Regions from separate parts of the Ectothiorhodospira shaposhnikovii genome, predicted to be linked through region 2. Evidence: predicted binding sites of a transcription regulator. Region 2 holds the regulator's gene; each other region holds the start of a gene.
The links. Region 2 encodes sigma-54, which starts transcription at its own class of promoters, with help from an activator protein. Its sites were predicted from a motif close to TGGCANGNTNCNTGCTT; they were not measured.
Positions count from the first base shown of each region.

Region 1 (4,106 bases), 880 kb from region 2:
GGGCGGCTACTTCCCGGTTCCCCCGGTGGACAGCCTGCAGGACCTGCGCTCCGCCATGTGCCTGGTGCTGGAGGAAATGGGCCTCAAGACCGAAGTGCACCACCACGAAGTGGCCACCGCCGGCCAGTGCGAGATCGGTGTCGGCGCCGGCACCCTGACCCGCAAGGCCGACGAGGTACTGATCCTCAAGTACGTGATCCAGAATGTGGCCCACAACTACGGCAAGACCGCCACCTTCATGCCCAAGCCTCTGGTGGGCGATAACGGCAGCGGCATGCACGTGCACCAGTCCCTGGCCAAGGACGGGCAGAACCTGTTTGCCGGCGACAAGTACGGCGGCCTGTCCGAAACCGCCCTGTACTACATCGGCGGCATCATCAAGCACGCCCGCGCCCTGAACGCCTTCACCAACGCCTCCACCAACAGCTACAAGCGTCTGGTGCCCGGCTTCGAAGCCCCGGTGATGCTGGCCTACTCCGCCCGCAACCGTTCCGCTTCCATCCGGATTCCGTGGGTGTCCAGCCCCAAGGCCCGCCGCATCGAGGTGCGCTTCCCGGACTCCACCGCCAACCCCTACCTGGCCTTCTCCGCCATGCTGATGGCCGGCCTGGACGGCATCCAGAACAAGATCCATCCCGGCGAGGCCATGGACAAGAACCTGTACGACCTGCCTCCCGAAGAGGAAAAGCAGATCCCGCAGGTCTGCCATGCCCTGGACCAGGCTCTGGAAGCCCTCAACAAGGACCGCGCCTTCCTGACCGCCGGCGGCGTATTCACCGACGACATGATCGATGCCTACATTGATCTGAAGATGGAAGAAGTGACCCGCCTGCGCATGACCACCCACCCGGTGGAGTTCGATCTGTACTACAGTCTGTAAGTACAAGACGGGCCACGGTCCAGAACGCAAAACCCCCGGCTTGCCGGGGGTTTTGCTTTTCTGTATTACAGACCACAAGACCAGAGCGGAAACACAGGACGACATCATGCCCCTGCTGCCATTGCTGTTGCTGTTGCTGCTACCGGCCCAGCCCGCCCATGCCCAGATCTACCACTGGATCGATGAACAGGGCCGCACCACCTTCGGTGACACGCCGCCGGAAGGCGTGGAGGCACGCCCCGTCCATGTTGAGCAGCCCACAACCACCCCCGGGCTACCCGAAATCCGGCGCACGCCCACCGCACCCGATGAAACCGCCGAGCGGGAAGCGGCGGAAACCTACCAGCAACTCTCCATCAGCAGCCCCGAAAATGCCGGGGTCGTACGCACCAATATTGAACAGGTATCGGTTGCGCTTCACCTGACCCCGGAACTTCAGACCGACAAGGGCCACCGCATCCGCATCCGCCTGGACGGCAACGCCACCACCATCACCCAGACCCCAAGAACCACGCTGCAGAACGTGACCCCGGGGACACACACACTGCAGGCGGAGATCCTGGATCGCGACGGGAACGTCCTGATCCGCTCCGAAACAACCACATTCCATCTTTTGCGCACCACTGTGCAGCAGCAATCCCGCCCCCGCGCACCCTGACGATGTCATCAGGGCAGTCCACGGCAGCATGTCCGGGCCCGGAAAAGTCACTTGACCACGCCATTGCACCACCATGGTGCGTGCTATGATCCCAGGATGCCCACACGCCCGACGGGGATATTCCGGCCCAGACATGAATAGCTGAAGCCTGCCGCCGACTTCCTGGACAACCTCGCCGGCCCCCTTGTGCCCGCCCGCACTGGCCCGATTTTTGCATTGGGGAGTCTGTATGCCTCAAGATCACAACCTGCATCGACAGTTACTGGAAACCCTGACCACCGCCGTCCTGGTAACGGACGCCCGATTGTGTCTGGTCTACATGAACCCGGCGGCGGAAATGCTGATGGAGATGAGCCTGAACCGGATTCAGGGACTGTCCATCCAAGGGCTGTTTCGTGAGGACGAAACCTTCATCACCAGCCTGCGACAGTCCCTTGAAACCGGCCACCCCTTCACGGAACGGGAACGACTTCTAGGGCTGCACTACGCCCGTGAAGTCACCGTGGATCTGACCGCTTCCCCCATCTCCGAGCCGGGGCACCCCCGCCAACTCCTGGTGGAACTGATCCAGGTCGACCGGCAGCTGCGCATCACCCGGGAAGAACAACTCCTCAACCAGCAATCCGCCACCCGGGCACTGGTTCGCGGCCTGGCCCATGAGATCAAGAATCCCCTGGGCGGACTTCGCGGCGCGGCCCAACTGCTGGAACGGGAACTGCCGGACCCGGAGCTAAGGGAATACACCCGCATCATCATCGGCGAGGCGGACCGCCTGCAAAATCTGGTCAACCGCATGCTGGGTCCAAACAGCCTGCCCCAGTGCAGGCGCCTGAACATTCACAGGGTACTGGAGCATGTGCGCAGCCTGGTGAGCGTGGAGGCCCCGGAAGGCATTCAGATCCAAACCGACTATGACCCCAGCATTCCCGACGTCAACGCCGACCAGGACATGCTGATCCAGTCGGTACTCAATATCGTGCGCAACGCGGTGCAGGCCATGGGTGACACCGGGAAAATCAGACTGAGGACCCGGGTGCGACGCCAGTACACCATCGGCCAGATCCGCCACAAGCTGGTGGCCCTGATCCAGGTGATCGACGACGGGCCGGGCATCAGCGAGGACATCCGCGAGCGCATCTTTTTCCCCATGGTCTCGGGTCGCGCCGGCGGCACGGGACTCGGGCTCTCCATCGCCCAGTCACTGCTCAACCAGATGGGCGGCCTGATCGAATGCACTTCCCGTCCTGGGCAGACAGTATTCTCACTGCTGATCCCCGTGGAGCTTATGGATGACTAGACGCGAACACATATGGGTCATTGATGACGACCGCTCCATCCGATGGGTGCTGGAACGGGCGATGAACAAGGCGGGCATCGAAGTCACCTCCTTCGCCTCCGCCTCGGAGGCGCTGGAGTGCTTTGAACGTGATGCCCCCGATGCCCTGGTGACCGACATTCGCATGCCGGGCATGGATGGCCTGGAACTGCTCAGCCGGCTGCAGCGCGAACACCCCGAGCTGCCCGTCATCATCATGACCGCCCACTCGGACCTGGAAAGCGCAGTCTCTGCGTATCAGGGCGGCGCTTTCGAATATCTGCCCAAGCCCTTCGACGTGGACGATGCCGTCTCGCTGGTGAAGCGGGCCTGCCAGGCCCGCAGGGAACGCGGCCGGGAAGAGCCGTCGGGCAACAGCAAGACCCCGGAGATCATCGGCGAGGCGCCGGCCATGCAGGAGGTGTTCCGCGCCATCGGACGGCTGTCCCGCTCCAACATCACCGTCCTCATCAACGGTGAGTCGGGCACCGGCAAGGAACTGGTGGCCCATGCCCTGCACCGCCACAGCCCCCGTGCCCACATGCCCTTCATCGCCCTGAACACCGCCGCCATCCCCAAGGATCTGCTGGAATCAGAGCTGTTCGGTCACGAGAAGGGCGCCTTCACCGGTGCCCAGAGCGCCCGGCGCGGACGCTTCGAGCAGGCGGACGGCGGCACCCTGTTCCTGGACGAGATCGGCGACATGCCGGCTGAGCTGCAGACCCGCTTGCTGCGGGTATTGGCGGACGGCGAATTCTACCGGGTCGGCGGACACATGCCGGTGAAGGTGGATGTGCGCATCATCGCCGCCACCCACCAGAACCTGGAAAGCCGGGTCCAGGAGGGCCTGTTCCGGGAAGACCTGTTCCATAGGCTGAACGTGATCCGCATTCACGTCCCGGCCCTGCGGGAACGGCGCCAGGACATCCCCCTGCTGCTGAATCACTTCCTGGGCACGGCGGCGGCCGAGCTGAACGTGGAACGCAAGGTGCCGCTGCCGGAGGTACTGGATTATCTTTCGGCCCTGGACTGGCCCGGCAACGTGCGACAACTGGAGAACCTGTGCCGCTGGCTCACGGTCATGGCCTCGGGCCGTGAAATCCATACCAACGACCTGCCACCGGAGCTGCACGAGCGCTCCGGCAACACCCATGGCGGCGGCTGGGAGGAAGAACTGGCCCACTGGGCCGAGCAGGAGCTGGCGCGGGGCAATGCCTCACTACTGGATCGCGCCACCCCGGCCTTCGAACGCA
Region 1 covers NZ_CP178333.1:3,194,559-3,198,664, forward strand. The annotation lists gene glnA (glutamate--ammonia ligase) at 1-880, shown strand, start outside; gene ACLF6L_RS14725 (DUF4124 domain-containing protein) at 987-1,538, shown strand; gene glnL (nitrogen regulation protein NR(II)) at 1,768-2,835, shown strand; gene ntrC (nitrogen regulation protein NR(I)) at 2,828-4,106, shown strand, end outside.
Region 1: the regulator sigma-54 is predicted to act here: its motif matches at 1,739-1,755, upstream of glnL (nitrogen regulation protein NR(II)).

Region 2 (4,106 bases):
CCCAGTCAGTCATTTCCGCACCAGCGGGAATCCAGGTCCAACGGAATGCGGCCGGCCTCCCCCGGGTCGTCATTCCCGCGCCAGCGGGAATCCAGTCACGGAGTGAAAAGCATGGGCTCCCGCCTGCGCGGGAGAGACGGCGAGGGAGCGATTCAATGCTCACCCTGGCGGCGGCTTGGAACGTGGTTCATGATCCCTGCCCTGGCCATCCTGCTGCCGGCCGGACCACTCCAGGCGCAGGTGGACCGGACATTGCCCATCCGCATCGAGGCGGACTCGGCCACCCTGGACGACAACCGGGGCATCAGCACCTACCGGGGCAGCGTACGCATCACCCAGGGCGCCACGGAAATCAGCGGCGATACGGTCACCGTCCATACCCCGGGCCGGGTGCTGGAACGCATGACCGCAGAAGGTCAACCGGCCACCCTGCGCACTCAGGACCCGCAGGGGCGGGAAGTCCGGGCCGAAGCCGCGCGGATGGAGTTCCTCCCCAACGAGCAACGCATGGAACTGAGCGGCAATGCCCGCGTGCGACAGGGCACGGACGAGTTCCGGGGCAGCCGCATCACCTATGACCTGCGCACGGCCACGCTGGAGGCCCGCACCGGGGACACCGGCCGCGTCGAGGCCATCTTCACGCCCAGGGAACAGCCCCCCGCCCCTGTCGAGGGGACGCCATGAGTCGTCTGCAGACCCACGACCTGGTCAAGCAGTACCGCGCCCGCAAGCCGGTGGACGGTGTATCACTGCAGGTGAACAGCGGTGAGGTCGTGGGCCTGCTGGGTCCCAACGGCGCCGGCAAGACCACCTGTTTTTACATGATCGTCGGCCTCATCCCCTGCGACGGTGGGCGCATCGAACTGGACGGCAGGGACATCACCCCCCTGCCCATGCATGCCCGCGCCCAGTTGGGCATCGGCTATCTGCCCCAGGAGGCCTCGGTCTTTCGCAAGTTGTCGGTGGAAGACAACCTGCTTGCCGTGCTGGAAACACGCCGCGACCTCAGCCGCGGCCAGCGCCATGAGCACATGGAATCCCTACTGGAAGAGTTTCAGATCATGCATATCCGCGAGAGCCTGGGCATCAGCCTCTCGGGGGGTGAGCGGCGGCGGGTGGAAATCGCCCGCGCCCTGGCCACCGAACCGGCCTTCATCCTGCTTGATGAGCCCTTTGCCGGGGTAGACCCCATCTCCGTGATCGAAATTCAGCGCATCATCACCCATCTGGTCTCCCGGAATATCGGGGTACTGATCACCGATCACAACGTCCGTGAAACCCTGGGCATCTGCAATCGCGCCTATATCCTGAGCGACGGACACCTGATCAGCGAGGGGCCGCCGGAAGTGGTGCTGGCAGACCCCCAGGTCAGGCGGGTCTACCTGGGCGATCATTTCCGACTATGAAAGTAAAGTTTTTGAGCCAACGCATGGTTTCCCCACACTGGGTCACATTTTTCGTGCCAGGACGTATAATCCGGATGACAGACCCGGCACGTGGCGGCAAGGCACCGTCGATACTGCCCGGACCCTTCAACTCCTGCCTGACGATTCCGGTGGCACGCCACATCCTATGCTGAAACCTTCTGTCCAGCTCCGTCTCGGCCAGAGCCTTACCATGACACCGCAGCTGCAGCAGGCCATCCGGCTGCTGCAGCTGTCCACATTGGAGCTTCAGGCCCAGATCCAGGAAACGCTGGAGACCAACCCGATGCTGGAAGCCCTGGAAGGCGCGGATGCCGACCTGGATACCGGCATGGATGAAAACACCCAACATGAAGGCATGACCTCCGGCGCCGACAACGCCGACAAGGATGCGGGGAGCCGAGAATTCGACGAGCCCGCCGAACGGGACAACACCAGCGAACCCTCGGAAACCATTCCCGAGGAGCTGCCCGTGGACAGCAACTGGGAAGACCTCTACGACATGCCGACCGCCGGCGGCGGCCAGATGGACAACGACGGTCGCGACCTGTTCGAGAACCAGAGTGCACCCGGCGAAGACCTGCGTGACCACCTTCTCTGGCAGATTCACCTGTCGCCCCTGAGCGAGCGGGACCAGGTCATCGCCATGACCATCATCGATGCCATCAACGATGACGGCTATCTGGCCGAACCCATCGAGCAGATCCACGCCGGCCTGGCCCAGGACCAGGAGATGGAACTGGAGCTGGACGAGGTGGAAGCCGTGCTGCGCATGGTCCAGCACCTGGATCCCGTGGGCGTGGGTGCACGGGATCTTGCCGAGTGCCTGCTGCTGCAACTGGAGCAGTTCGCGCCGGAGACGCCCTGGCTGGCCGAGGCCAGGACCCTGGTGCGTGATCACCTGGAAGCCCTGGGCACCCGCGACTTCAAGGGTGTCCAGCGCCGACTGGGTCTGGCCGACGGCGAATTGCAGGCGGTGATCGCCCTGATCCAGAGCCTGAACCCACGCCCGGGCACCCTGATCAGCTCCAGCGCACCGGAATACATCATTCCCGACGTCTTCGTGCGCAAGCGCGAGGGATGCTGGCAGGTGGAACTGAATCCGGAAGTCGCGCCCCGGTTGCGGGTCAACCCACTTTATGCCAGCTTTGTGCGTCGGGCCGATTCCAGCCAGGACAATGTCTATCTGCGCAACAGCCTGCAGGAGGCCCGCTGGTTCATCAAAAGCCTGCAAAGCCGCAACGAGACCCTGCTGCGTGTAGGCACCGCCATCGTGGAACATCAACGCGCCTTTCTGGAACACGGCGACGAGGCCATGAAACCCCTGGTGCTGCGGGATATCGCCGAGCAACTGGAGATGCACGAATCCACCATCTCCCGCGTCACCACCCAGAAGTACATGCACACCCCAAGAGGGATTTACGAATTCAAGTATTTCTTCTCCAGCCATGTGGGGACGTCCGACGGCGGTGAGTGCTCCGCCACGGCCATCCGTGCCATGATTCGCAAACTGATTGCCGAAGAACCCCAGGGCAAGCCCCTGAGTGACAGCAAGATTGCCCAGATCCTGGTGGATCGGGGCATCCAGGTAGCGAGGCGCACCGTTGCCAAGTATCGCGAGGCCATGGCGATCCCGCCATCCAACGAACGCAAGCGCCTCGTCTGAATCCATAACCAGGCCTCAGCTTCACTTTCACATTCCAAACCAAGGAGTCATCTCATGCAGATCAACCTCACCGGTCACCACGTGGACCTGACCGACGCCCTGCGCGACTATGTCAATGACAAGTTCCAGCGCCTGGAGCGCCATTTCGACAACGTCATCGACGTGCACGTGGTCCTGACCGTGGAGAAACTGCAGCAGAAGGCGGAAGCCAACATGCTGGTCAGCGGCAACACCATTTTTGCCGACGCCACCCATGCCGACATGTATGCAGCCATTGATGCCCTGGTCGACAAGCTGGACCGTCAGGTGGTCAAGCACAAGGAGAAGCTCAAGGACCATCACCGCGCCGAAGGCTCCCACCGCAACCACGTCGGGTGAGATATCCATGAACATCGGTGATCTTCTCGCTCCGGAGCGCGTCTGCTGTCTGCCGGACGTCAGCAGCAAGAAACGCGCTCTGGAGATGCTGGGTGAAATGCTTTCGAGCCACCTGCCCAGGCTGACCCAGGGAGAGATCTTCGACAGCCTGCTGGCCCGGGAACGCCTGGGCAGCACCGGCCTGGGGCATGGCGTCGCCATCCCCCACGGCCGGCTGGCCGGAGCCGACGAGGCCTGTGCCGCCCTGCTCAAGCTGGGCAAGGGCGTGGACTACGACGCCCCGGACAGCGAACCGGTGGACATCCTGTTTGCCCTGGTGGTGCCGACCGAATGTACCGACGAACACCTGCAGATCCTCGCATTGCTCGCGCGCATGTTCTCCGATCCGGAGACCCTGGCCCGACTGCGTAGCGCCAAAGGACCGGAAGATCTGCTGGACCTGGTACACCACTGGGATACCGAAAGCCCAGACTCACCGTGACCACGCCCCCCCTTACCGTCCATCACGTCGTCGAGGCCATGGGAGAACGCCTGGCCCTGCGCTGGGTGGCCGGTCATCAGGGCAGGGAACGCCGGATCGCTCACCAGGCCACGCCTCACGGCAGTACCTCACTGGTCGGACACCTGAACATCATCCA
Region 2 covers NZ_CP178333.1:660,945-665,050, reverse strand. The annotation lists gene lptA (lipopolysaccharide transport periplasmic protein LptA) at 190-684, shown strand; gene lptB (LPS export ABC transporter ATP-binding protein) at 681-1,406, shown strand; gene ACLF6L_RS02915 (RNA polymerase factor sigma-54) at 1,573-3,090, shown strand; gene hpf (ribosome hibernation-promoting factor, HPF/YfiA family) at 3,145-3,468, shown strand; gene ACLF6L_RS02905 (PTS sugar transporter subunit IIA) at 3,476-3,949, shown strand; gene hprK (HPr(Ser) kinase/phosphatase) at 3,946-4,106, shown strand, end outside.

Region 3 (4,106 bases), 1.3 Mb from region 2:
TGGGGATCCTGGTCCGCCCGATTTCCATGGAGATGGTCACGGGCACGTCCAGGATCACACCCAGGTTGACCTCGGCACCGCCCTCGGCACCCCGACCGGGGGTGGCTTCGGCACCCAGATCCTCAAAGGACATTCTGGGCGTGGGATCCTTCCAGGCATTACCCTTGTTGGCGGCCTCGCCACTCGCGGCACCGCCTGCATCCTGTGCGCCCCCGGCGGCCTCATCGGCGGCCGGGGCACTCCCTCCGGCCTTCTGGTCCGCCTCGGCCTGTTCGGCCAGGGCCGCCGCCCAGATATCCTCTTCTTCGGCTTCGGGTTTGTTGTCCTGATCTTTGTCACTCATGGAGGTCATCCTCGCTGTATTCATTCACTGAGCCGGATCGGCCCGGTAATCTTGATGGCATTGAAACCGTCCGACGTGCCGAAACGACCGCGAAACACGGGGATGCCCTCGGCCCGGATCGTGACTTCCTCGGGAATTTCCACCGGAATGATGTCACCGGGCTTGAGGTTGATCATGTCGGCCACGGTGAGCTCGGTCTCCGTCAGCTTGGCGGTGAGTTCCACCTGCACCATCTTGAGTTCCTCGCGCAGAGCCTTGACCCAGCGGTCATCCACGTCCGCCCGATCGCTCTGCAACCCCGTGTCCAGCTGTTCACGGATGGGCTCGATCATGGAATACGGCATGGTCACGTGCATTTCACCGCCACCGCCGTCCAGTTCCACGTGAAAGGAGCAGACCACCACCACCTCGGTGGGGCTGACGATATTGGCGAACTGGGGATTGACCTCGGAGCGGTTGTATTCAAAGTCCAGATCCATCACCGGTGCCCAGGCCTTTTTCAGATCCGTGAAGGACTGGTCCAGCAACATGCGGATCACCCGCAGTTCCGTCGGGGTGAACTCCCGCCCTTCGATCTTGGCGTGATAGCGACCGTCCCCGCCGAAGAAATTGTCCACCAGGATGAACACCAGCTTGGGGTCGAGCACGAACAGTGCGGTACCCCGCAGCGGCCGGACCCGGACCATGTTGAGGCTGGTGGGCACATACAGGGAGTGCACGTATTCCCCGAACTTCATCATCTTGACCCCGCCCACGGAAATCTCCGCCGAGCGACGCAGGAGTTCGAACAGCCCGATGCGCATGTAACGGGCAAAGCGCTCGTTGATCATCTCCAGGGTGGGCATGCGCCCCCGGACGATACGATCCTGGGTGGTCAGGTCGTATTCCCTGGCCACGCCATCGTGAGCGAGCAACTGATCCTCGGTCTCCACCGCACCGCTGTCCACCCCGTGCAGCAGGGCATCAATCTCGTCCTGGGAAAGAAGATCACTGGTGGCCATCACTCTGCCTCACTGCATCACAAGACTGTTGAAGTACACCGCTTCCACCTGGGTGCGTTCTCCCCGCGTGCCCAGCACGTTGATCACTTCCTCCAGCACTTCAGCGCGAACCTGTTCCTTGCCTGCCTCGGTGATCAGATCGTCATAGGTCTTGTTGCCGATGAGGATCATCAGGTTATTGCGGATGACCGGCATGTGGCGGTTCACCCCGTCCAGCACGGCCTGATCCCGCGCCATGACCACGATGCCCACCTGCACGAAGCGTATCCGGCCCGAGCCCTGGAAATTCACCACCAGCGGAGGGTCCAGAGGCAGATAAATGGCCGGCCGCACCGGCTCCGGACGATCCTGCCCCGGCTCGCTACCGCCCAGCAGATACCAGGCAATCCCGCCGCCGGCCCCGGCGGCCACCAAGGTGGTCAGCAGAATGATCACTATCAGCTTCAGCATGCCGCCCTTGCCCTTGGTGGGCTTGGGGGCGGCGGTTTTTTCAGGTTTTTTGGCCATGACTGCCTGGGCCTCCGTTTTTCATGGAAAGAAGCAACACCCGTGCCAGATAAAAAAGAAACACAAAGTGCAATAAAATCAATTACCTGAGAACCAGGAACACCAGGACGTGACGAAATATTGACGACCGACGACAGCCACGGGACGACGGGCCGACACGGCCCGCCGGAAAGGCAAGGTGTACAGGGAGGGAATTATACGGTGGTCGGACAGGAGACGCCGCCCCGAAGAGGCGCGGCATCGACGACGGCACCTTCCGCGGCCGCTAGAGGCCGGGAAAGGTGATCAGGCATAGGCATCCAGAAGGCCGGTACCGTTCGGATCGGCGGCGCCCGCGGTCCCGTCTCCGGCGACACGCGGATCGACACCGTCGGGATCATCCGGACGCAATCCGGCCTCGTCCCGAGCCATCTCGTCCTGTCCGCCGGCCTCGCGACCGGAAACATCCACATCACCCAACTGCACGCCGCTGTCGGCAAACATCTCCCGCAGCCTGGGCATGGCGGCATCCAGTGCCTCGCGGGCCTGGGGATGATGGGCCAGGAACTGAATATTGGCACGATCGCCCTCCATGGTGATGCGCACCTCCAGCGGCCCCAGGTGGGGTGGGCTCAACCTCAGTTCCGCCCCCTGCATGTTCTGGTTCACCATCCACAGGACCCGGCTGCCCACCGCCTGCCCCCAGTTGGGGCGTGACATCGGCACGTCCACATCCAGGGCACGCAGGGGGAGGGGCTGCGTCGGGGAATGGGGCTGGGCCTGACCGGCAGGCAATGTCTCGGCACTGGTCGGCGCCAGGGGAGCGGCCGCGTCACGCCCGCCCTCCCCGCCCAACCGGGCCACCAGGGCATGCAACGCCTGAGGCATGATCGGGCTCCCGTCCTGTTGTGCCGCTCCCGCACCCTGCTGCCCGTGCAACACCTGGGTCAACGCCGCCGTCAGCGCGGTGAGCCCGCCCCCTTCCGGGCGACGATCCCCCCCGGGATTGAAGGATTCCCCGGCAATTCCCGGCAATCCCCGGCCCGTCTCGGCCAGTTGCTGCCATGCCGCCAGCAGGGAGGCCATTGCGGTATCGTCCCCCTCCTGCCGCAGATCCTCCAGGGTGATGCCGGCCTCATCCATGAGCCGAGCCAGCCAGTCGGGCGGGAAAATCATCGCCGTCGGATCCTGCGCCAGCAAGGCATCCAGGGCCACGGACTGCATCGGGTCCGGATGGCCGCCCGTCAGCTGCTGCAACTGTCCCAGCAGGCTCAGGTGAAAATCGGCGCCCTCCCCGGTCAGGGCAGCGATAGGACTGCGCGAATCCCCCCCCAGGGCAGGCAGGGCGTTCAGTGCAGAAAAGGGCATGAATGACATGTTCATGGCCAGACCCTCGACAGTATCAGGTGAGTCCCGAAATGATGATAAACGTTTGCAATATACGGGCCAGGAATCACTCGATGTCATGTCGCCGGCGACCGTTACGGTCGTCCTGCTCCGCCTGTTCCCGTCGGTCCTGCGCCCTGCGCTCTTCGTGCTGGAACTGTTCGACCACACGATTGAGGGCCTCGGTCTTGCCCCGGGCCTCCACCCAACGCCCACGGCTCATTTCCAGTTCGCGCCGAGCGGCGGCCACCAGCCTCGCCTGCTGTTCGATCGCTTCATTGAGACGGTGCAGAAACAGGCGGTAGTCCCGCACCGACATGCCGGTCATGCCCACCCCGCTTTGGGACTCGAAGCGCTGGGCATACTCGTCACGGTAGCTGCTCAGCTCCTCCAGACGCGCGACGCGCTCTTCCAGGGCCTGCTGTGATTGACCCAGGCGCTGTGCGGCCAGTTGCTGGCGGTTATCCGCCACCTGTACCACGGGTTCCATGCGTTTGGATCGATTCATGACCTACCTCTCTGGTTACAGCCCATCAACGGATCAGCTGCCTGCCCCGCTCGTCACCGCCGGTCGGGGGTGGCGGCGGTTCCATCAGTCCATCCAGTGCCTTCAGGCTGTCCTTGAACGTCACCGACTGGCGCATGTCCTGCTGCAGGTACTGTTCCAGCCTGGGCTGCATGGCAACGGCCTCGTCCACCCGAGGATCGGCACCGCGCTGATAGGCACCCACGCTGATGAGATCCCGATTCTGCTGATAGTGGGAATACAGTTGTTTGAAGCGGCGGGCGGCCTGGATATGCCCGGGGTCCACGATCTCGTTCATCACCCGTGACACGGAGGCCTCGATATCGATGGCCGGATACCGTCCCGTGTCGGCAATCCGTCGCGA
Region 3 covers NZ_CP178333.1:1,927,744-1,931,849, forward strand. The annotation lists gene fliN (flagellar motor switch protein FliN) at 1-367, opposite strand, end outside; gene fliM (flagellar motor switch protein FliM) at 364-1,344, opposite strand; gene fliL (flagellar basal body-associated protein FliL) at 1,354-1,851, opposite strand; gene ACLF6L_RS08810 (flagellar hook-length control protein FliK) at 2,137-3,213, opposite strand; gene fliJ (flagellar export protein FliJ) at 3,284-3,724, opposite strand; gene fliI (flagellar protein export ATPase FliI) at 3,750-4,106, opposite strand, start outside.
Region 3: the regulator sigma-54 is predicted to act here: its motif matches at 1,883-1,899, upstream of fliL (flagellar basal body-associated protein FliL).